DNA from 3 places in the Streptomyces sp. NPDC059582 genome. Region 2 is predicted to be linked to each of the others. Evidence: riboswitches for the same ligand, from Rfam matches in the RefSeq annotation. Region 2 holds a riboswitch; each other region holds the start of a gene.
What was found. A riboswitch is a leader RNA that binds a small molecule or an ion and turns the genes downstream of it on or off. The one in region 2 is predicted to bind cyclic di-AMP.

Region 1: linked by a shared signal. The riboswitch ahead of ACFV0T_RS22050 (C40 family peptidase) and the one ahead of ACFV0T_RS10235 (NlpC/P60 family protein) in region 2 are both predicted to bind cyclic di-AMP.
Region 3: linked by a shared signal. The riboswitch ahead of ACFV0T_RS13245 (transglycosylase SLT domain-containing protein) and the one ahead of ACFV0T_RS10235 (NlpC/P60 family protein) in region 2 are both predicted to bind cyclic di-AMP.

The regions. Positions count from the first base shown of each region.
Region 1 is NZ_JBHWCC010000025.1:100,292-108,111, reverse strand. Features, by position in the region: gene ACFV0T_RS22065 (NlpC/P60 family protein) at 1-1, shown strand, start outside; gene ACFV0T_RS22060 (Lrp/AsnC family transcriptional regulator) at 52-492, opposite strand; gene ACFV0T_RS22055 (transaminase) at 547-1,896, opposite strand; cyclic di-AMP (ydaO/yuaA leader) riboswitch at 2,204-2,377, shown strand; gene ACFV0T_RS22050 (C40 family peptidase) at 2,386-4,110, shown strand; gene ACFV0T_RS22045 (putative quinol monooxygenase) at 4,220-4,549, shown strand; gene ACFV0T_RS22040 (right-handed parallel beta-helix repeat-containing protein) at 4,556-7,084, opposite strand; gene ACFV0T_RS22035 (hypothetical protein) at 7,138-7,820, opposite strand, start outside.
Region 2 is NZ_JBHWCC010000008.1:114,639-122,458, forward strand. Features, by position in the region: gene ACFV0T_RS10230 (tellurite resistance/C4-dicarboxylate transporter family protein) at 1-880, opposite strand, end outside; gene ACFV0T_RS10235 (NlpC/P60 family protein) at 968-2,152, opposite strand; cyclic di-AMP (ydaO/yuaA leader) riboswitch at 2,160-2,318, opposite strand; gene pcrA (DNA helicase PcrA) at 2,666-5,149, shown strand; gene ACFV0T_RS10245 (M23 family metallopeptidase) at 5,255-6,892, opposite strand; gene ACFV0T_RS10250 (esterase/lipase family protein) at 7,043-7,820, opposite strand, start outside.
Region 3 is NZ_JBHWCC010000011.1:159,145-166,964, reverse strand. Features, by position in the region: gene ACFV0T_RS13250 (polyprenyl synthetase family protein) at 1-881, opposite strand, end outside; cyclic di-AMP (ydaO/yuaA leader) riboswitch at 1,810-1,987, shown strand; gene ACFV0T_RS13245 (transglycosylase SLT domain-containing protein) at 1,991-2,470, shown strand; gene ACFV0T_RS13240 (HAD family hydrolase) at 2,480-3,286, opposite strand; gene ACFV0T_RS13235 (FAD-dependent oxidoreductase) at 3,430-4,689, opposite strand; gene ACFV0T_RS13230 (ATP-grasp domain-containing protein) at 4,717-5,970, opposite strand; gene fahA (fumarylacetoacetase) at 6,224-7,444, shown strand.

The DNA.
Region 1 (7,820 bases), on a different contig from region 2:
AGGCCGTGGCCGAACTCGTCCACGAGCTCGGGTCCGAGCCGGCACGCGAGGTCAGCCGACGTCCCAGAGGAACCGGTGGGTGTGGATCCCGAAGTAGGGGAAGGACTGCACCTGCCGGACTCCGTCGATCGGTCTGACGACGTCGTTGACGAAGTCCAGGAGGTCCTTCGGGCCGGGGGTGACCACCTCGGCGAACAGGTCGAACCCGCCGGAGGTGAGTACGGAGTAGACCACCTCGGGGCGTTCGGCCAGGGCGTCGGCGACGACTCGCGGGTCTCCGTCCACCCCGATGCCGAGCAGTGCCATCGCCTGGCCGCCCATGGCCATCGGGTCGGTCACGCCGACGACCTGAACGGCCCTGGAGTCCAGCAGGCGTTGCAGACGCTGCCGGGCCGCCGAGGCGGACAGGCCGACCTTCGGGCCGAGGTCGGCGTACGCGATGCGGCCGTCGGTCTGCAGTTCCCGCAGGATGGCCCGGTCGATCTCGTCCACGTCCCCTGCTTCCCTTCCCGTCCCGGCGGCTCGCGACCACCCTATCGGCGCACGTCAGCCGGCCAGTTCGGCCAGGGCGGCGGCGAACACCCCGGTGTGCGTGTCCACGTCCCGCTCCGTGGTGTCCGGGCACATGAGCGCCATGTTGTGGAACGGGGTCAGCAGGATTCCGCGGTTGGCGAGATAGAGGTGGAGGAAGTCCTCCAGCTCCGGGTCCGCGGCCGCCGCCGACTCGGTGCCGGTGCGTGGCGCGGGCGCGGTGAAGCGGTACTCGGTACGCGCGCCGAGGCGGCTGACCGACCAGGGCAGGCCGTGGGCGTCGATGCCCGCCCTGACGCCCGTCTCGAAGCGCTCGGAGAGCTTGGACATATGGGCGAAGGCCTGGTCGGTCAGGACGTGTTCCAGGGTGGCGCGCGTCGCGGCGACGGACAGCGCGTTGCCCGCGAGGGTGCCGCCGACCCCGCCCATGTCCACCAGGTCGAGGTCGGCGCGGGCCAGCAGCCGCTCGGCCAGGTCGGCGGAGAGGCCGTAGGTACCGGCGGGGATGCCGCCGCCGATCGCCTTGCCGATGGTCAGCACGTCGGGTTCCAGGTCCCAGGCCGCGGTGCAGCCGCCCGGCCCGGCGGAGAAGGTGTGCGTCTCGTCGTTGACGAGGAGCGCGCCGTACTGCCGGGTCAGGGCACGGACCCCGGCCAGATAGCCGGGTTCGGGCAGCACGATGCCGATGTTGGTCAGCGCGGGCTCCATCAGGACGGCGGCGACGTCCCCGTGGGCGAGTTCGCGCTCCAACTGCGCCAGGTCGTTGAACTCGGCGACCCGGCTGGTCAGTGTGACGTCGCAGGGCGCGCCGACGTTGCCGGGGCGGGCCGCGCCCCGGCCGTCGGGGCCGACCACGATGAGCGACTCGTCGACGCTGCCGTGGTAGCTGTAGCTGTTCACCAGGATCTTGGCGCGGCCGGTGACGGCACGGGCGAGCCGGATCGCCCACCGGTTGGCGTCCGTCGCCGTGAGCGAGAAGCTCCACCGCGTCAGCCCGAAGCGCCGGGTGAGCTCGGCGCCGACCCACTCGGCGTCCTCGGTCGGCAGCATCGCGGTCGCCCCGCCGAGCTCGGCGAACCGGTGCTGGACGGCGGCGGCCACCACCTCCGGCGAATGGCCGGCCATCGCGCCCGTGTCCCCGAGGCAGAAGTCGATGTAGTCGTGTCCGTCGATGTCGGTCACGCGGGCGCCCCGGGCGGTGTCCAGGTAACGGGGAAAGGCACCGGCCGTCTTGTTCATCCAGGTCATCGGAACCCGACCGAAGAGGTGCTCGGACCGCCCGTAGGCGGCCTTCGAACGCGGGTTGCGGCGGTCGGCCTCGGCGCTCTCGCGGGCCAGAAGGTGCTGCAGGCGGGTGCGGTCCATGACTACCTCGGATGGCGACGACGGATGGCGAAGGAATGCCTGGACCATACGACCGTATTCGACGTCACATCAAGGATCGGCGCTCGAATCAGTGAGCGTGACGATTGATTCACGCGTCGACAGGACACCGGGGAGGCAGCGGGCGCAGCAGCCCGGCCGGGGGCCGCCGCAACCCGGAGAGGCCACAAGGAAATGAAGGTCACAATTACGTATCGGGCATACCGCCCTTCAACCTTCACATGAGCCGCACAAATTAGCTAAGTTGGCGCCAGGCCGCTCGGAACCCTCCGGCGAATCCCGCCGGGCCGTGCAGCCTCCGCCGAGTCCGGTGAACCACTGCGGCCGCCGGAGCCGGGGACCCAACCGATCTTTGGGGTGAATCGGCCCAACTGCCCTGCGGGGCAAGGGCCGTAGGGCACGCCTTCCGGAACCTCCGCCCGAACCCGACAGCTAACTCGGTAGGCGGTGCACGGAAGGAGTACGTCGCCGATGGCGCCGGAACGCGACACGCGCCCCGCTGGTCCCGGTCTCCCCGGAATGCAGGACGCGGTCAGCCGTGAGGAGATCCGGAGACGGATCAACACCCTCTACGACCGCGCCGAGACGGACACGGGAACCTACAACGCCACCCGCGCGATGTCAGCGGGAAACCGCAGGTCCGCCGAACCGGCGCGGAACCCGGAGCGTCGGCCGGGCGATCCCGCCCTCGACACCATCGCCCGGCAGTGGTTCGACGGGGCGCGCGCCAAGCTGGGCCCGACCGTCGCGGCGGTGCTGCCGGCCGACAGGATGCCCGACCCTCCGGCCGCGGCCCGCCCCGCGCGCGCCGAGCGCCCCGACCGCCCGGCGGAGCTGCCGGCCGGCATTCCGGCCCCCCGTCTCGAACTGGAGGCACCCGCCAGGCGCGTAACGGAGCTCACCGCCGGTCCCGTCGCCGCGCTTCCGGCCGCGCCGGAGAGGGGACGTGACGCCCTCCCGGCCCTGCCCGCGCCCCAGGCCGCTCCGGCGCTCCCGGCCGCGCTGCCCGCCGCCTCGCTCTCGCCTTCGCCCGCGCTCTCGCCCTCGCCCTCGCCCTCGCCCTCGCCCGACAGCGGGTCGCGGCAGGCCGCGCTGCGGACGACCAAGGGGCAGATCCAGGACAAGCTCGCCTCCGCGAGGAGACTGCTGGCCCGGCAGCTCGCCCTGCGCAGCACACCGCCCGCCGCGCTCGAAGCCGCGCCCCCGGCCGAACCCCTGTGGCCGTCCCCCGCGCAGCCGGATCCGCTGTTCGGCGAGGGTGACGGCTGGCTCACGCAGCCGGCGACCGGACTCGACACCGGCTTCCCCCTCGGCGGCGGCTACGCGAACACCCCGCTCGACACCGGGCAGTTCAGTCTCCCCGTCGACACGGGCTACACGAACGGCCCCGTCGACACCGGGCAGTTCGCCGTCGTCCCCACCGTCGTGGGCCACACGAACAGCCCTGTGGACACCGGACAGTTCAGCCTCACCGTCGACACGGGTTACACGAACGGCCCCGTCGACACCGGACAGTTCGCCGTCGTCCCCTCGGACATGGGGTACCCGAACAGCCCCGTCGACACCGGACAGTTCAGCCTCCCCGTCGACACGGGCTACACGAACGGCCCCGTCGACACCGGACAGTTCGCCGTCATCCCCACCGTCGTGGGCCACACGAACAGCCCTGTGGACACCGGGCAGTTCAGCCTCCCCGTCGACACGGGTTACACGAACGGCCCCGTCGACACCGGACAGTTCGCCGTCGTCCCCTCGGACATGGGCTACCCGAACAGCCCCGTCGACACCGGGCAGTTCGTCACTCCCGCCCCCGTTCCCGTGCCCGAACCGCCCTACGGCGGCAAGGCCGCCATGGCGCTCGACTTCGCCCGCGCCCAGATCGGCAGGCCGTGCCTGTGGGGCGCGACCGGACCCGAGTCGTACGACTGCTCCAGCCTGACCCAGGCAGCCTGGCGGGCCGCGGGGGTCGCGCTCCCCCGTACGGCGCTCGACCAGGCTCGCGGCGTCGCGGCGATACCGCTCACCGACCTCCAGCCCGGAGACCTCATCTTCTTCCACGGCGACGCCGGCCACGTCGGTCTCTGCACGGGCAACGGCACGATGATCCACGCCCCCGGTCCGGGCGCTTCCATACGGGAGGAGTCGATCTTCTTCGCCGGCCAGACCGCGATCCACAGCGCGGCCCGGCCCGCCTGAGCCCCGGGCCGCACAGGTCGGGCCGTACTGCAGGTCGGGCCGCACGGGTCGGGCCGTACAGGAGTGTCCGCCGCTGGCATTCCGCCGCCGACGGCGGCATGGTGGAGCCATGATTTTCATCGCCGTACGCTTCACCGTCCGTCCCGAGCTCGCCGACGAGTGGCCGGCCCTGGTGGCTCCCTTCACCGAGGCCACCCGCGCGGAACCGGGCAACCTGTTCTTCGACTGGTCGCGCAGCGTCGACGACCCGCACAGGTTCACCCTGTTGGAGGCGTTCGCGGACGAGGACGCCGGGGCCGCACACGTGGGGTCCGAGCACTTCAAGGCGGGGCTGGCCACGATGGCCGGCGCGGTCGCCGAGACGCCCGAGATCATCAACGTGAACGTTCCCGACCAGCACGGCTGGGGACCGATGGCGGAGCTGGCCCCGCGGCCGTGAGGCCGTTCAGCGCTCGGCCGGGACCGGAAGGTCCTGCGACTCCAGGCTGATCAGCTGGTCCGCGGTGGGGTCGGTGAGTTCGGCGACCCGCTGGGCCTGGCGTTCGGTCATCTCCTGGAAGACCTGCCGGGCCGAGCGGCCGTTGCCGAACCCCTCGCCCTTGGGCAGGCGCCGGAACATGTCCAGGAGCTCCGTGCGGGCGGTGGGCGTGAGTTCGTAGCGGTGCCGGCCGGCCTGGTACTCGACGATCGAGACGAGCTCGGCGGCCGCGTAGTCCTCGAAGAAAAGGGTGCGGCCGAACCTGGAGGCGAGGCCGGGGTTGGAGCTGACGAAGCGGTCCATGTCACCGGGGTATCCGGCGGCGATGACGACGACGTCGTCGCGGTGGTCCTCCATCAGCTTGACCAGGGTGGCGACGGCTTCGGTGCCGAAGTCGTTGCCCGCGCCGAGCGGGGCGAGGGAGTACGCCTCGTCGATGAACAGCACGCCGCCCAGGGCCCGGTTGAAGGCGGCGGTGGTCTTGGGGCCGGTGTGGCCGACGTACTCGCCGACCAGTGCCGTCCGGTCGACCTCGACGAGGTGGCCTCGGCGCAGCAGCCCGAGAGCTTTCAGCAGCCTGCCGTAGAGGCGGGCGACCGTGGTCTTGCCGGTGCCGGGGTTCCCGGCGAAGACGAGGTGGCGGCTGAGCGGCGGGGCGGGCAGGCCCGCCTCCTCGCGGCGGCGGACCGTCTGCATCAGCTTGACCAGCGAGCCGACGTCCCGCTTGACCCGGTCGAGGCCGACCAGTTCGTGCAGTTCGCCGAGCAGGTCCTCCAGGGTCTCCTCGGGCTCGTCCGACGCCTCGGCGGCCCCGGGGCGGGCCGGCTCGGCGGCACCCGGCGCCGCGTGGGGCGAGGCGGGTGCCGGGGCCGGAGCCGGGGCCGGGGTGCCGAAGGTGAGCGGGAGGCCGTCCTTCGTGCAGTCCTCCAGCACGGGGACCGCGCCGTCGTCGACACCGAGAGCCTCGGCGCAGTCGCTGATCCGGCAGTGCCGGAAGAGGGGGTCGGCGGTGGCGCCCACGTGCAGGGCGGGGAAGCCGGAACGGGTGACGTCCAGCGAGGTGAAGGTGCCGCCCGCGCCCTCGGCCAGGAACACGCCGTTCTTGCCCGGGTGGTGGATGCGCAGGTTGGTCATCTCCGGCCGGGCGCCGGTCCACACGACCGCGCCGGAGCCCGCGCAGTCCTCCAGCGAGCCGCCCGTCACCTTGGCGTCGGCGCCCTCGTCGACCACGAGGCCCGCCGCGCCGGCCCCGGTGACCCGGATCCCGGTGAGGACGGCGGCGGCGCCCTTGGCGACCTGGACACCGATCTCCCCGGTGTCGGTCACCGTGCTGTGCTCGACGGTGGTACCGGCCGGCGATCCGATGCCGATGCCGGAGGCCGACCCCGAGATCCGGCAGCCGGTGAGCGTGGCCGCGGCCCGCTCCAGCACGCACACACCGGTCATGGCGACGTCGCTGATCCCGCAGTCGGCGAGTTCGAGCCGGGCCTCGCCGGTGGCGTGGACGCCGTGTTCGGCGCCGCCGCGCACCCGGCAGTCCGCGAGCCGTCCGACCGCGGTGCCCGCGAGGTGGACGGCGCTGAAGGTGCTGCGGTCGATCCGGCAGTCCGCGAGCTCGGCCTGCCCGGCGCCGGTGACGAGAAGCCCGTTGGCGCCCGCGTCGGCCACCGCGCAGCCCGAGGCGTTCAGCCGGGCGTCCTCCTGTACGACGAGCCCGCTGGCGGCGGCACCGCGGATGCGGCAGTCGGTCAGCTGGGCCCGCGCGGAGCCGGTCAGGTGCACTCCGGCGGCGCCCGGCGCCTCGATCCGGACCTCCCCGGCGCTGGCCTCGGTGGTGTCCTCCAGGAGCAGCCCGGCCCGGCCGCTGCCGGTCAGCACCGAGTCGGTCAGCCGCAGCCGTGACCGGCCGCGCAGCCGCACGCCGGATCCGGTCGTACGCTCCAGGCGCAGCCGTACGGCGTCGAGTCGGGCGGTGCCGGACAGGACGACGCCGGTGCCGTCCACTCCCGTGACGGAGGTGTCCTCGAGCTGGGCGCGGACCGCGCCGGCCAGGTGGAGTCCGGCCAGCCGGGCACCTTCCAGGCGGCACCGGCGCAGCACCACGGCGGTGGTCCCGCTCTCCTCGTCGTCCGGTCCCTTGGCCTGGACCCGGCCGCTCTCGACCGTGCACTCCTCCAGCACCAGCCCGGCGCCGGGCTCGACCGTGACGGCCGGGACACCCGGGTCGGCGCCCCAGACGGTGATGTTGTGCAGGGCGCAGTCCGGACCCGAGACGGTCACCGCGGGCTCCTCGCCCGGCGGGGCGGCCAGGACGACGCTGCCCCGGCCCTGTTCCGCGGTCAGCACGACCGCCCGGTCCAGCACCACGGCCTCGGTCCAGGTGCCGGGGGCGATCACCACGAGGTCGCCGGGCGAGGCCGCGCGTACCGCCTCACCGATGGTGCGGTAGGCGCCCCGGCCGCCCTGTCCCTTGGGCGCCACGGTGTGACGGGTCATGTCCGTTCCTCACTGGTGCTCGCTGTTGCCACCGCCGCGCTCCGTGCCCCGGCTCAAGGAGCCTGGTACCAGGGCGGACTGATGTTCGCACGGTAGGCGCTGGTCAGGTACAGCGACTGGATGGACTTCTCGAAGAGCTTGAAGGGTAGCTGGACCCAGAAGTCCGCGAATCCCTGCCGGTGGAAGAGCCGGCCGCCGGTGCTCAGCACGAAGACGTTCTTCACCAGGCCGGTGGTGACGGCCGTGGTGAGCGAGGCCGCGGCGTTGATGCCGCCGTCCGCGAGGGCCTCCCAGCCGGAGAGTTTCACGGTGTCGCCGTTGGCGTTGCTCACACCCCAGACGGCCGCGTTCATGCTGCCGTTGACCCAGCCGGAGAGCACGCTGGTGAGGACACCGAAGGAGAAGTCGTAGGTGCCGCCGCGCCAGCGGGTGGCCGTCTCGTTGCCCGCCCATTCGTTGGCCCACGTCTTGTCGTGGTTGCCGGGCCTGCGGGTCCACGGCTTGCCGCCGTCGATGTTGGCGTAACCCGCCTTGTAGTCCCCGAGGTCCCGGAAGAAGGCGCCGCGGTTCTCGTGGATCGCGGTGCTCAGACCGGTCTTGATGCCCGCTCCGACCGCCGCGTTGGCGAAGGACTTCAGTGCGTCCTGCCCGGTGAACGGCTTGTTCTGGGCGGCGGCGACGATGCCGTTGACCGCGAGGTTGGCGCCGAACTCGAGCAGGAACTCCTGGCCGAACT
Region 2 (7,820 bases):
CCTCCCCGACCGCCTTCAGCCACGGGACGCCGACGGCCGAGGCGACGGACAGCGCCGCCGTCGCCGTCATCCCCATCGGGAACGCGGTCGACCACCGGAGCACGTCGTAGCCCAGCCTCGGCCGCAGCAGCTCGGCCGCCAGCAGGACGACGTACCAGCACACGTCGAGCGCCAGCAGGCCGACGGTCATGACGCGCAGGGCGCCACGGTCGTCGTCGTTCCACAGGTACAGGCGCGGACCGTCGGCCGCGAGCAGCCGCGCCCCCGCCAGCGCCGAGATGGAGAGCGCCCCGCCGGCCACCCACTGGTCGCCGGCCCCCTCGACGGCCTGACGCAGGTCGAAGTGGGCCAGGCCCAGGCAGTAGAGCACCAGTCCGCACAGGAACAGCACCAGCGCCGCATGCGCGAGCCAGGCCGTCGACAGGGCCCCGGCGAGGGTGGCGCAGAGCACCGCGAGCCCCTGCGTGGCCACGCAGCCGAGGAACACCGCCCCCGGCATACGGCGCTCCCAGTGCCGTAGGACGACGACGAGCAGCACCGGCCACAGCACAGCGGCGAGGGCCAGCAGAGCCTCGGCCAGGGTCTGCCGGCCCAGCACCGAGAAGCGGGTGCCGAGCACGGCGGTCGCGGCGACCGAGGTGAGCGCGGCGGGCGTGCACGCGCAGCTCACCCAGTTCTCCCGCGCCCACAGCAGCTGTACGGCGAAGCCCGCCGCCAGTGCCAGCCAGGCGGCGCAGGCGAGCACCAGGGCGGTCCGGGACAGGACCTCGTACCCCGTCAGCTGGAGCGCGACCGACAGGATGCCGGTCGCCAGCACGGCGGCCCCGGCCGCCGGCCGGCCGTGCGCCCACCAGGCGCGAAGGGGGGAGGTACGCGGCATGCGGCCGATGCTAAGGAGCACCGCGCGTGTTGCGAGCGGGGCACGCGCGCGGGCGCCCGAAAGTACGCGCGGGCGCAGGCAGGCTCGTCAGGCGGGGCGCACCACGCTGTGGATCCCCGACTCGCCGTCGTAGTAGATCGACTCCTCGCGGACGTACGCGCCGGGCTTGGGGGCGTGGATCATCATCCCGTTGCCGATGTAGACGCCCACATGGCTGACGTCGTCGTAGAAGAAGACCAGGTCACCGGGCTGGGCGGCGGAGAGGGAGACGGTGGTGCCGGCGTTCACCTGGTCGTAGGTGGTGCGCGGGAGGGTGACGCCGGCGGCCTTCCAGGCGGCCTGGGTGAGGCCGGAGCAGTCGTAGGAGCCGGGTCCCGTCGCGCCCCAGACGTAGGGCTTGCCGATCTGCGCGCGGGCGAAGGCGAGCGCCTTCTCGGCCTTGGTGCCGTAAGGGGAGTCGGCCCCGGACGAGGACGAGGACGAGGACGACGACGAGGAAGAGGAGGCGGACGGGTCCGAGCCCGGTGCCGCCGTGCTCTCCCGCGCGGCCGCTGCCGCCACCGCTGCCTGCCGCTTCGCGAGTTCCGCCGCCTTGCGCGCGGCCTCCGCCTGCTGCCGCTTCTCGATCTCGGCCAGCCGGGCCTTCTCCTGCGCCGTCAGCTTCGACAGCAGCACGCGCGCGTCGGCGAGCTTCCGCTGGACGGTCGCCTTGGCCGTCTTCAGGTCGTCCTGCGAGTCGGTGAGCGTCCGTAGGCTCTCGGCGGCCTCCTGGCGCTTCTTCATCGTCGCGGACTGTTCGGTGACGTAGTCGTCGACCGCGCCCTTCTGGCGCGTGGTCAGGCGGCTCATCAGCTGAGCCTGGTCGAAGTAGTCCTGCGGGGAGTCCGCGAGCAGGAGGGTCGCGGTGTCGGGCGCGGTGGCGCCGGTGCGGTACTGCGCCGCGGCGAAGGAGCCGAGCTCCTCGCGTGCCTCGTTGAGCTTCTGGGTGCGCCGGGCGACGTTGTCGAGGAGGGTGTCCACGCGCTTGCGCTGCTTGCCTGACTGCTCTTTGGCCGCGTTGTACCTCTCGGTCGCCGACTCCGCCTGGCGGTACAGGTCGTCCACCTTCTTCTCGACCTCTTCGAGGCTCGGCTTGCCGTCGTCGGCCGAGGGGGTGGCGTCGGCGGTCTGGGAGAGCAGGGCGACGGAGGTGAGTGCCGCCGTGGCGAGGGCGGGGGTCCGTATGCCTGCTACGCGCGTAGCTGCTGGACGCGACTTGCGGTGCGACGCCAAGGGAGGCGACTCCTTCCACGTTCCGCCTACCGGGTTAGCTGTCGGGTTCGGGCGGATGGATCGGAAGGGTTGCCCTACGGCCGCTCCCCGACGGGAAGCCGGGCCGATTCACCCCGGGTCTCGGTTGGGTCCCCGGCTCCGGTCGCCGCGGGGGCGTACCGAACTCGGCGGAGGGCCGCGCGGCCCGGCGAGGTTCGCCGGAGGGGGTCGTGCGGCCTGTTGGGCACGCTAGCCAACTCGTGTGGCCTCTGTGAAGGTTGATGGGTGATATGTCCGATACATTTTCGTGACCTCAGGTCAGGATGTTGTTCACCTTGATTGATCAGTGGCTTTTCTGGTGATGTGTCCGTAAGTGGGCGGATGATGCTTCGGTCGCGCTGCCGGGGGGCAAGTCGATCGCGGACGGTGTCGGGGCCGTTCCGGAAGGTGAAAAGGTGCCGGGCGCCCGATTCCGGGGGGATGTTCTCAGGGCGGCGGCGGGTTGTCGGTGGGGCGCCCTAGACTCGGAGAGCGATGAGCAGCCTCTTTGACGACAGCTTCCTGGCGGATCTCCAGGCCCCCCGGGCCCATGGGGAGGAACCCCCGCCGCCGCCCGAGGACGAGCACGTACCGGAGCCGATTCCGGACGACCTGTTCGGCGGGAAGTTCGACGCGCCGCCGGACCGGGACGCCTACTACCGCGACGGCGCCCCACGCCCGGCGATCGACCCGGCCTCCCTGCTGGAGGGGCTGAACGAGAACCAGCGCGCGGCCGTCGTCCACTCCGGCACCCCGCTGCTCATCGTGGCCGGCGCGGGGTCCGGCAAGACCCGCGTGCTCACCCACCGCATCGCCCACCTGCTCGGCGAGCGGCACGTGCATCCGGGCCAGATCCTCGCGATCACCTTCACCAACAAGGCCGCGGGCGAGATGAAGGAGCGCGTCGAGCACCTCGTCGGCCCGCGCGCGAACGCGATGTGGGTGATGACCTTCCACAGCGCGTGCGTGCGCATCCTGCGCCGCGAGAGCAAGAAGCTCGGCTTCACGTCGTCCTTCTCGATCTACGACGCCGCAGACTCCAAGCGCCTGATGGCCCTGGTCTGCCGGGACCTGGACCTCGACCCCAAGCGCTTCCCGCCGAAGTCCTTCAGCGCCAAGATCTCCAACCTGAAGAATGAGCTGATCGACGAGGAGGACTTCGCCGCCCAGGCCACCGACGGCTTCGAGAAGACCCTCGCCCAGGCCTACGCCATGTACCAGTCGCGGCTGCGCGAGGCCAACGCGCTCGACTTCGACGACCTGATCATGACGACGGTCAATCTGCTGCGCGCGTTCCCGGACGTCGCCGAGCACTACCGCCGTCGCTTCCGGCACGTGCTCGTCGACGAGTACCAGGACACCAACCACGCCCAGTACGCCCTGGTGCGCGAGCTCGTCGGCACCGCCGAGCACCCCGTGGACGTGCCGCCTGGCGAGTTCGACCTCCAGCCCGCCGAACTGTGCGTCGTGGGTGACGCCGACCAGTCGATCTACGCCTTCCGCGGCGCGACCATCCGCAACATCCTCCAGTTCGAGGAGGACTACCCGAACGCGACGACGATCCTGCTGGAGCAGAACTACCGCTCCACGCAGACGATCCTCTCCGCCGCCAACGCCGTCATCGAGCGCAACGAGTCCCGCCGCCCCAAGAACCTGTGGACCAACGCGGGCGCGGGCGCGAGCATCACCGGGTACGTCGCCGACACCGAGCACGACGAGGCGCAGTTCGTCGCCGACGAGATAGACCGTCTCACGGACGCCGGGCAGGCGAAGTCCGGCGACGTCGCCGTGTTCTACCGCACCAACGCCCAGTCCCGTGTCTTCGAGGAGATCTTCATCCGCGTCGGCCTGCCCTACAAGGTCGTCGGCGGCGTCCGCTTCTACGAGCGCAAGGAGGTCCGGGACGTCCTGGCCTACCTGCGCGTCCTGGCCAACCCGGAGGACTCGGTCCCGCTGCGCCGCATCCTCAACGTGCCCAAGCGCGGTATCGGCGAGCGCGCCGAGGCGATGATCGACGCGCTCTCCCAGCGCGAGAAGATCAGCTTCCCGCAGGCGCTGCGACGCGTCGACGAGGCCTACGGCATGGCCGCGCGCTCCACGAACGCCGTGCAGCGCTTCAACGCGCTGATGGAGGATCTCCGTACGATCGTCGAGTCCGGCGCGGGCCCGGCGACGGTCCTGGAGGCCGTCCTCGAACGGACCGGATACCTGGCCGAGTTGCAGGCCTCCACCGACCCGCAGGACGAGACCCGCATCGAGAACCTCCAGGAACTCGCCGCCGTCGCGCTGGAATTCGAGCAGGAGTCCGGTGAGGGCGAGGCGGCGGGCGGGCTCTCCGACTTCCTGGAGCGGGTCGCCCTGGTCGCCGACTCCGACCAGATCCCCGACGAGGAGGACGGCGACGGCGTCATCACGCTGATGACCCTGCACACCGCCAAGGGCCTGGAGTTCCCGGTCGTCTTCCTGACCGGCATGGAGGACGGCGTCTTCCCGCACATGCGCGCCCTCGGCCAGGCCAAGGAACTGGAGGAGGAGCGCCGCCTGGCGTACGTCGGGATCACCCGCGCGCGGGAGCGGCTCTACCTCACGCGGTCGGCGATGCGCAGCGCCTGGGGGCAGCCGTCGTACAACCCGCCCTCCCGGTTCCTGGAGGAGATCCCGCCGGCCCACCTGGAGTGGAAGCGGACCGGGGCCACGGCGCCGCTGTCCTCCGGACCGGCCGCGGGGCTCGCGTCGTCGCTGTCGTCGTCGCGCTCGCGTTCGTCGGCGGCGGGCGCGTCCGGCTTCGCCACGCGCAGGGCCGCGGAGAAGCCGGTGGTGGCCCTGGCCGTCGGTGACCGCGTCACGCACGACCAGTTCGGGCTCGGCACGGTCGTCGGGGTGAAGGGCACGGGCGGGAACGCCGAGGCGACGATCGACTTCGGGGACACCAAGCCGAAGCGGCTGCTGCTGCGGTACGCGCCGGTGGAGAAGCTCTGACGGCCACGAGGTGAGCCCCCGGCGCTGTGCCGGGGGCTTCGTGGGTACTCCCCACGCGCGCGTCGCGTGGGATGTGCAGCGTGGGGACGCTCGGCGCGGCCGGGTCTACGTCGGGTCGAGGCCGTGACTGCGCAGCCAGGGGAGCGGGTCTATCGCCGAGCCGCCGCTGGGCCGGACCTCGAAGTGCAGGTGCGGACCGGTCGAGTTGCCCGAGTTCCCCGAGTACGCGATCGGGTCGCCGGCCTTCACCGTCGTACCGGAGGCGACGCGGTAGGTGGAGAGGTGGCAGTACCAGGTCTCCGTGCCGTCCATCGCCGTCACGATCATCATGTTGCCGTAGGCGCTGTTCCACTGCGTCCGGACGGTTCCGTCGGTCGCGGACATCACCGAGGTGCCGTAGGAGACCGGGAAGTCGATGCCGGTGTGCACCGACATCCAGTTGACACCGGCCTGGCCGAAGTAGGCACTGAGGCCCTGCTGTTCGACCGGGAGGGCGTACTTGGGCCGCAGCCGCTCCTTGCGGGCCGCCTCCGCCGCCGCCCTCTTCTTCTCGGCGACCTGCTGGGCCTTGAGGTCGATGCGCTCCTGCGTCCGGCTGGCCCGGTCGCGGAAGTCGTCCGCGCCGGCGGAGAGGCTTTCGAGCTGGACGTCCAGCTTGTTGTTGGCGGCGGACGGCTTCACCGCCTGCGCGTCCGACGCCGACGCCGTCGTCTCCTTGCCGTCGTCCGTCATGGTGCCGACGGAGGCGGCCGCGATTCCGGCGACACCCATCACACACACCGAGGGCACCGCCACCGTCAGCAGCGCGGAACGCTTCGGGGGCGGACGGCGGCGGGAGCGGGACGCCGCACGCGGGGCCGGGACCGGGGCGATCTCCTCCTGGTCGTCGAGGAGCGGCGCCACGGCGGGGAGTTCGCCGGTGGAGTCCGACTCGTCCGCCGCCTCGGCCGGTTCGCCGTCCGGGGCGGGTGACTCGTCGCCGTCCGTGTTCCACTGCGTGGCGTCGTAGGCGCCGGTGTCGAAGGCCTGCGTGCCCCATTCCCATTGCTGGGTCGGGTCGGCCAGAGCCTCGGGCGCGTCTGCCTGCACCCAGGTGTTCGTGTCCCACTCGCCGGAGGCGTCGGAGGCCGTGGCCTGCGGCGGGACGGTGGACAGCTGCTGGTGTTCGGCGGACCAGGCGGTCGTCTCGTACGCGCCCGTGTCGTAGGCGGCGTGGTGCTGGGCCGCGTACGGGTCGTAGTTCAGGGTCTGGTGCGCGTCGGTCGACCACTGGCTCGCGTCGTACGCGCCGGTCTCATGACCGGTGCCGTGCCCCGCGCCGTGCCCACCGTCGTACGCGCCGGTGGCATAGGCGGTGCCGGAGTCGTAGGAGCCGAGGTCGTGGGAGCCGAAGTCGTGGCTGTTGCCGGGGAGATCACCGAAGAGGGGGTCGCTCGCGAAGGCCGCGGTCGCGTGGGCGCCGGTGTCGAAGCTGCCGGTGCCGAAACCGTTCGCGTCGTAGCCGACGCCGTACGTGGTGAAGTCGCCGTACTGGGCTTCCTCGGTGCCGTACGGCGCGTAGTGCGCCGCGGCGGCGTCGGAAGCCGGAGCCGGGGTGGTCATGGTCCCCGACGGGTGACGGTCGTTCACCAACTTCTCTTTCGCCTCGACAACAGGGGCTGCCAGAGCAGTGCGGTGACTGTACCCGGCGGTACGCGGGCACGACAATCTTCGGCAGGTTTCGTGCGCGCAGGAAACGGGCATTCGGCCGTGTTTCGGGGGACTGCGGGCACGACTTTGGCCTTGTGTTCGAGGATTGTTCGAGTTCGAGGCGCCCTCAGACCCCGCTGAGTCGACCGCGCCGGGCCACTGTCAGGGTGAAGTGCGCCCTATGTCTGTTATCTCCGTCGGCTCTCACGCCACGGTCGCGTCACCGGTGTGCGCGCCGGTGCCGGCGCCGACGTCCACCACCGGCTCCCGTGCGGTGTCGAGAGCCTGTCGTATGCCGGTCGCGACCGCCGGATGCACGGGCAGGGCGAGATGACCGATCCCGCTCACCCGCACGTTGTGCGCCAGCAGATCAGGGTGGTCGATGCAGGCGGCCTCCAGCGGGTCCATCACATGGTCGAGGTCGCTCCAGAAGCTGACGAACTGCGTACGGCAGCCGGGCGCGGGCAGGGCCAGCTCCTGAATGACCTCCGAGCCGGGGCGCATCTGGCGCACGATGGGGTGGGCGTTCGCCAGCGGCGCGACCCGGGTGCCGGCGTGCGGGGTGCCGAGCGTGACCAGGGTGCGCACGCGCAGGTCGCCGCCGAGCCGCTGCGCGTAGTACCGCGCGATCAGTCCGCCGAGGCTGTGTCCGACGATGTCGACCTGCTCGCTGCCCGTGCGCGCGCAGATCTCCTCGATGTGCCGGCCGAGCAGTTCCGCGGCGGTGCGGATGTCGCAGGTGAGCGGCGAGTAGTTGAGGGACATCACCTGGTGACGGCCGTGCTGGGCCAGACTGCGGCGCAGCAGGACGAACACGGAGCGGTTGTCGATGAAACCGTGCAGCAGGACGACAGGGGGGTCGGAGCGGGTCGGCAGCTGAGGGGTGGCCAGGGCGTCCGGGATGTCCGGGGCCGCCGAGGCGTGCCGCTCCTGGGCGATGCCGGAGGGATAGAGAAGGAGGTGCCCCGCCAGGATCGCGATC
Region 3 (7,820 bases), on a different contig from region 2:
AGCGCAGGATGCGCCCGCAGCGCACCCAACGCCTCCGCCAGCCGCGCGTCATCACTCAGGTCGGAGTCCAGCAGCTCGCACAGAGCGACATCCTCCGCCAGCCCCAGCCGTGCCGCCCGCTCCCGCAGCCGCAGCACCGGAAGCGTGGGGATGCCCTCGCGCAGATCCGTCCCGGGCGTCTTCCCGGACTCGTGGGAGTCCGACGCGATGTCGAGCACGTCGTCGGCCAGCTGGAAGGCGACCCCGAGCCGCTCCCCGTACTGCGTCAGCACGTCCACGACCGTCTCGTCCGCCCCGGACATCATCGCCCCGAACCGGCACGCCACCGCCACCAGCGACCCGGTCTTGCCACCCAGCACGTCGAGGTAGTGCTCGACCGGATCCCGACCGTCCTGCGGCCCCGCCGTCTCCAGGATCTGCCCGGTCACGAGCCGCTCGAACGCCTCCGCCTGCACCCGCACCGCCTCCGGCCCGAGGTCGGCCAGGATGTGCGAGGCCCGCGCGAACAGGAAGTCACCGGTGAGGACCGCGACCGAGTTGCCCCAGCGGGTGTTCGCGCTGTCCACCCCGCGCCGCACCTCGGCCTCGTCCATGACGTCGTCGTGGTACAGCGTGGCGAGGTGGGTCAGTTCCACGACCACCGCCGACGGCACGATCCCCGGCGCATGCCGGTCCCCGAACTGCGCCGCGAGCATCACGAGCAACGGCCGGAAGCGCTTCCCGCCCGCCCGCACCAGATGCTGCGCGGCCTCCGTGATGAAGGGGACCTCGCTCTTGGTGGCCTCGAGCAAGCCTTCCTCGACAGCCGCCAATCCGGCCTGGACATCGGCTTCCAGAGCCTGGTCCCGCACGCTCAGCCCGAACGGCCCGACGACGGTCACGAGGGGTCTCCTGTCTGCTGGTGTCTACTGGCGCTTACACGGTTTGTCGATAGGTCGCTGCCCTCACTCAAGTCAGCGTATCCGGTCACGTTTCGATCACCGATAGCCCCCACGGTTACAGGCCAGGCGGTACCGGATCACGCCCGGTATGTCGCCGATCGGACGACATGGGCACACCGCATCGGATTCCCGCCGGTACGACGGGAACTGTCGGCGCACCAGAAAGCAAGGATCCCCGCCCCGCGCCCCGCACCACGCCGCCCCGGGCGGACCTCGCCCAGGTCAGCACCGACACGGGACGACATCCGACCCGGCGCAACGGATCGCCGCACACCGTCACCTGACCGGCCGAAGGCACCCGCTCATCCGCGCCCGCGCGGCGCCCCCGTACGCGCAGGTGCGACACCCCAACAAAGTCGCCCCCCGACAGCGACGCCCCGGCGGCGACCACCGGAACCACCGACGCCACCGACGCCACCGGAACCATCGGAGCCACCGAAGCCACCCTCCACAGAGGACAGCGAAGGCGGAGAGGGTCGAGGCGACGGAGGGGACGGGTGCCGGCACTCCACACCCACCCCGATCAATACCGACCAAATCGGACTAATCCAAGATAAAGGGGCCACCTCAACACCGATGTCCGATTTGCCACGATTAATTAATGAATCCCTCTTGTCGGCAAATGATCCAGCCCCCCAGAGTGCGTGAATTGGGTCACTCGACCCTAGATGGGGGAATATCCACCCCCCACCCCACCGCCCTTCTGCCGCAAGCGATTTGACCCTTGGCAACCGCAAAGGATCAAGCACTCCATATGCCTCAGACCAAGGTCAATCGGTGTGAGATGTGAATTCGGTACTTGTTTCGGACATGTGCTCTCGCATACGTTCCGGGCAATCGGGCGGACGCCTAATCCTGCCGCCGCCCTTCACCACCATCGACGAACTCATTCGTACGGCAGGAGCGGGGGAACCCAGGCAAGCCGCCGGTTCGGACATCGCACCGGAACGGCTAGGGGCTAAGTCGCATCGCCGAAGGGCGCTACGACCGGGCACCTCCCCGCCCGAGCCCGACAGCTCACCTCGCAGGCGCCGGAGAGGAACCTCGACATGCTCGCTATCGGTCAGACTCGTCGCGCCCGTTTCGTCCGCACGCTCGCCGTCGCCGGCACCGGCGCCGCCGTACTCGCTCTCCCCCTCCTCGGCGCGACCTGCGCCTCCGCGGCCACCACGTCCGTGACCTCCAAGCCCGTGACCGCAGCCACGTACAACAAGAACCTCGACGGCTGGATCCGGCAGTCCCTCTCCGTCATGGCGAAGCACAAGATCCCCGGCACCTACAAGGGGATCTACCGCAACGTGATCCGCGAGTCCTCCGGCAACCCGCGCGCCATCAACCTCTGGGACTCCAACGCGGTCAAGGGCATACCGTCCAAGGGCCTGCTCCAGGTCATCGACCCCACGTTCGCCGCGTACCACGTGGCAGGCACGTCGTTCGACATCTACGACCCGGTCGCGAACATCACGGCCGCCTGCAACTACGCCGCCAAGCGGTACGGCTCGATCGACAACGTGTTCAGCGCGTACTGACCGGTCCGATCACGGAAAGAGTCTCTCGAGGACGACGGCGACCCCGTCGTCCTCGTTCGACAAGGTGATCTCGTCGGCCACCGCCTTGAGCTCGGGGTGGGCGTTGGCCATCGCCACCCCGTGGGCGGCCGAGTCGAACATGGGGATGTCGTTGGGCATGTCGCCGAAGGCGAGGGCCCGTTCGGCACCCAGGCCGAGGTGCTCGGCGGCCAGCGCCAGGCCGGTCGCCTTGGTGACACCGCACGGCTGGAGCTCGACGGTCCCCGGACCCGACATGGTGACCGTCGCCAGCGACCCCACCACGGATCGCGCTGTCGCCGCCAACTCGTCGTCGGACAGGGCGGGATGGCGCAACAGGACCTTGCTGATGGGGTCGCACCACAGGTCGTCGCGCCGTCCGACCCGCACCGCGGGCAGGGTCGGGTGGGGCATCAGATAGCCGGGTTCGATCAGCGTGAGGCCGTCGACCCCGTCCTGGTCCACCGCCGCGTACACCTGCCCGACCTCGGCCTCGATCTTGCCGAGGGCGGTCTCGGCCAGCTCCCGGTCGAGAGTGACCGACCACAGCAGCCGGTCCGCGCCGGCGTCGTACAACTGCGCGCCCTGCCCGCACACCGCGAGCCCGGTGCAGCGCAGCTCGTCGAGCAGCGGCCGCACCCTCGGGGCCGGGCGCCCGGTCACCACGAGATGCCGGGCACCGGCGTCCACCACCCGCGCCAGCGCGGCGAGGGACCGGTCGGAGAACGTGTCGTCGCCGCGCAGCAGCGTTCCGTCCAGGTCGGTGGCGATGAGTGAGAATGCGAGGGGAGCGGCCATGATCAGAGAATACGGACACCGCGCCCCCACGACTCACCCCCGTTTCAGCCCCAAGTAGTGCGCGCGGGCTCCTTGATGGTGGTGTTGACGCGGTTGAACATGTTGGTGAGCGAAATGGTCAGAGACTCCTTTCCGGCCCCTCCTCAGCCGTGCGCCGCCGCCAGGTGCTTCGCCAGCCGCGGGGACGCGAACTCCGTACCGCACACGAAGCGCATCACCGGGCCGTACGAAGCCGCCGCCGGGAGGCCGGTGAAGTACAGACCGGGCACGGACGACACATAGCCCGCGCCGAGCTTCGGAGTGCCCCGGCTCACCGCGAGCGCGGTGCGCAGCTCATGGCCGAGGAAGTCCATCGCGGCTATGTCCACCCGGTATCCGGTCGCCGCGATGACGTGGTCGGCGGACAGCTGCCGGGTGCCACCCGCGTGTGGGGCGACCGTCAGCGTCGTACGGTCGTCCGCCGCGGCCGCCCCTACTATCCGCGCGACCTCGCTGACCTGCACCTTGCCCTCGAAGCGGTCGCGCAGCCACCATGCGCCGAGCGGGCCGAGGACCCGGCGGACCAGGTAGTGGCGGGTCTGGGCCGGGAGGTAGCGATAGGGGTGCGGGTAGTAGCTGAGCGCCCACAGCGACCAGGCCCGGCCGAAGGGGGACTCGGGGCGCAGCTTCGGCTGGTCCCACGGAGGTGCGCCGAAGGCCACCCGGCCGCGGCCGCGCGAGACGACGCGCACCTGCGCGCCCGCTTCCGCCGCGAGTGCCGCCGTCTCCAGCGCGGACTGGCCGGCGCCGACGACGATGAGCTCCTTGCCGGAGAACCTGCTGAGGTCGTGGTGCTGGGAACTGTGGGAGACCCGGCCGGTGGGCGCGGGGCCGTCCGCGGCGGCCGCGGCCAGCTCCGGCGGCAGATGGGACAGACCGGACAGGCCCGTGGCCACGACGACCGCCCGGGCGGTGAACAACTCGCCCGAGTCCAGCTTCAGTTCGAATCCGGAGCCGGCCGCCCCGCCGTCGCCACCCGCTCCACCTGCTCCACCTGCTCCATCTGTTCCACCGGCCTTGCGGTCGACGGAGACGACCCTGACGCGCTCCAGCTCGGGCACCAGCTTCTGCTGGAACCACTCGCCGTAGGCGATGAAGCTCTCGGCGGGGATGATGTCCTCGTCCGTCACCAGTCGGCGTATGCCGGCCGCGTCGCAGTAGTCGACGAGGTCGTGGCCCTGCTGCGGGGCGTCGATGTTGGAGGCCACCGGCGTCGACTTCAGGAGCATGCCCGCGGGCATGTGGTCGCGCCAGCTCACCATGGGCTCGCCGAAGACGCGGACAGGGATGCCGCGCGCCCGCAGATGGGCGGCGGTCGACAGGCCGAACGGCCCGGCGCCGATGATTGCTACCGGTCGGATCACGAAGTCCCTCCCCAGGACGTCACTTCGTCACTTCGTGGTGGTGCTGCCGCCGCGGCGGTTGGTGCGCCACAGCTGGTACAGATGCTTCGCGCCCGGCCGCACGAAGCGCGCGAGCATCGTGAAGAACGGCCGCAGGTCGTCCCCTGCCAGCCAGGCCAGCTCCGTCCCGCTCGCCCGCGCCGGTGCGTGCGGCGTCGTATAGCCGCTGCGGCGGTAGGCGAGGAGAGCGGGCAGGTCGATGTTCTCCACGATGTACCGGTGGCCGGCTCGCTGTTCCCCCTCCGGAACGGTGCGGCCCGTCAGGTCCAGATGCATGGCGCGGACCACGTCCACACCCGACTCGTTCTCGAAGAGCCGGAACTGGGCGCCCATACGCGGGTTGAAGTCGAGCAGTTTGTACTGACCGTCGCGCCGGTCGAAGCGCAGGTCGAGGTCGATGATTCCGGTGAAGCCGATCTGTTTGATGAAACGTGTGGCGAGGTCCGCGAGTTCCGGGTTGTCGACGACATACGCGTTCGCCGTCATGCCCGCGTGCGGCGGCCAGGAGCGGACCTTCACACCGGTGAACATCGCCAGCGGGATCGAGTCCCGGTCGAAGTAGGCGTGCACGATCCAGTCCTCCGCCTGCTCCCGCGGCAGGTACTCCTGGAGGATCACGCCGGGGTCGCCGTGCCGCTCGCCCCAGTCGTCGGCGAGCGCGAGCAGGCCCTCCCGGGTGGCGATCCTGGTCGTGCCGTTCACAGCCGGTCGTTTGCGCCGTACGAACGCCTCACGGTTCTTGGCCACCACCGGGAAGCGGGCCTTCTCGGCGAACGCGACGATGTCGTCGTAGGACTGCGGGAAGGCCGCCGACGGGCTCGGAATGCCGTGTTCCACGCACAGTTCGTGCAGGCCCTGCTTGCTGGCCAGGTGGCGCGGCAGGCCGGGCTCGACCCGTGGGAAGAGAAAGCGCTCGGCGAGGGCGTCCTGGTGCTCGGCGATCAGGACCGCGGCCTCTTCGTCGGTCGGGACGAGGACGGCGGGCCGGCCGATGCGACGGCCGATCCGCAGGAGTCCCTCCACCAGGTACTCCGGCTCCTCGGTGCCGGTCGTCGGCCAGACGAACGCGCGCTCGAGATAGCGCGAGGCGGCGGCCGGCGTGTAACGGTCCTCGGTTATCGCATACATCGGGACGCCCAGGCGGCCCAGACTGCGGATCGCTCCGACCCCACCGTGGTGCAGCGGATAGTCGCCGAATTTCACGATCAGACCCGGCACATCACGATCGGCCTCGAAAGGCATGCTGCTGGTGCTCCCGGCCACGGGTCCCCCCACGTGTCCCCCCTACGGACCGGACCCACCCCGTCCGTGTCCCCCAAAGGACGCTAAGCCGGAATTGGCGCCTCCCACAACCCCAAAACGGACATTGCAAACTCTTTAGACACTGCCCAAGACAGGCAACTCAGCCGTAACGTGTGCCGCGGTCGCATGGAACACACCATGTGGCACGACCAAACGGAACGCACCGCACGCATCCGAGAGTGAGGCAGCACCCATGCCCCCCTTCGACGTCCCCGAGGGCGATCCCTTCGGGCCGCACAACCTTCCGTACGGCGTCTTCTCCCCCGCGGGTCCGGACTCCGACGAGCGCAGGGTCGGTGTCCGCCTCGGCGACCACGTCCTCGACGCGGGGGCCGCGGCCCTCGCACTCGGCTCCCCGTACGCCTCCGTGCTCGCCCGGCCGACCCTGAACCCGCTGCTGGCGGCGGGCCGCACGGTGTGGTCGGACGTGCGACGCGCACTGACCGGGTGGGTCACGGTGCCGGCCCACCAGCGGGCCGTCGAGCCCTTCTTCCACCCGCTGTCGTCGGTGACCCTGCACCTGCCCTTCGAGGTCGCCGACTACGTCGACTTCTACGCCTCCGAGAACCACGCCCGCAATGTCGGGCAGATCTTCCGCCCGGACGCGGTGGACTCCCTGACCCCGAACTGGAAGCACCTGCCCATCGGTTACCACGGGCGGTCCGGGACGGTCGTGGTGTCGGGCACGGACGTCGTACGTCCGTCGGGCCAGCGCAAGGCCCCCAGCGACGAGGCACCGGTCTTCGGCCCGTCGGTCCGGCTGGACATCGAGGCCGAGGTCGGCTTCGTGGTGGGAGCGCCGTCGCAGCAGGGCCGGCCGGTGGCGCTCGGCGACTTCACGGACCACGTCTTCGGCCTGTGCCTGCTCAACGACTGGTCCGCCCGCGACATCCAGGCCTGGGAGTACGTCCCGCTCGGTCCCTTCCTCGGCAAGTCCTTCGCCACCTCGGTGTCGGCGTGGATCACACCGCTGGACGCGCTGGACGCCGCCCGGGTGGCGCCGCCGGCGCGCACACACGCGCTGCTGCCGTATCTGGACGACACGGACGAGGAGCCCGGCGGCTACGACCTGCGCATCTCCGTCGCGATCAACGGCCAGGTCGTGTCCGAGCCGCCCTTCTCCACCATGTACTGGACCGCCGCCCAGCAACTCGCCCACATGACCGTGAACGGCGCCTCGCTGCGCACGGGCGACCTGTACGGGTCGGGCACGGTCAGCGGTGCGCACGAGCGTGAACGCGGCTCCCTGCTGGAACTGACCTGGAACGGCCGCGACCCGCTCGAACTGCCCGACGGCAAGCGGGCCTTCCTGGAGGACGGCGACGTGGTCACCATGACGGCCTGGGCTCCCGGACCGGACGGACTGCGGGTGGGGCTCGGGGAAGTGACGGGACGCGTGGTGCCGCGGGACTGACCGACGGAGGTCCGGAGCGCGGGTCCTGAGCGGTCCGGGGCGCAAGGTCCGGAGCGCAAGGTCCGGAGCACGGAGTCCGGAGCACGGAGTCCGGAGCACGGAGTCCGGAGCACGGAGTCCGGAGCACGGAGTCCGGAGCACGGAGTCCGGAGCACGGAGTCCGGAGCGCGGAGTCCGGAGCACGGAGTCCGGAGCGCGGGTCGTGGGCCGCGAGGCACGTAGGTGCCGGCGGGCGGCCCGGCCGAGCCGGGGAGTCCTGGCCGTCCCCGGGGCCAGTCGCCCAAGGACCCTGACTCCGGCCTCCGGCGCCCTCATACTGGCGGTGGGCGGACGACACGCATGCCGGGTCCGCCTCCGCACCGCCCGACCGCACCCC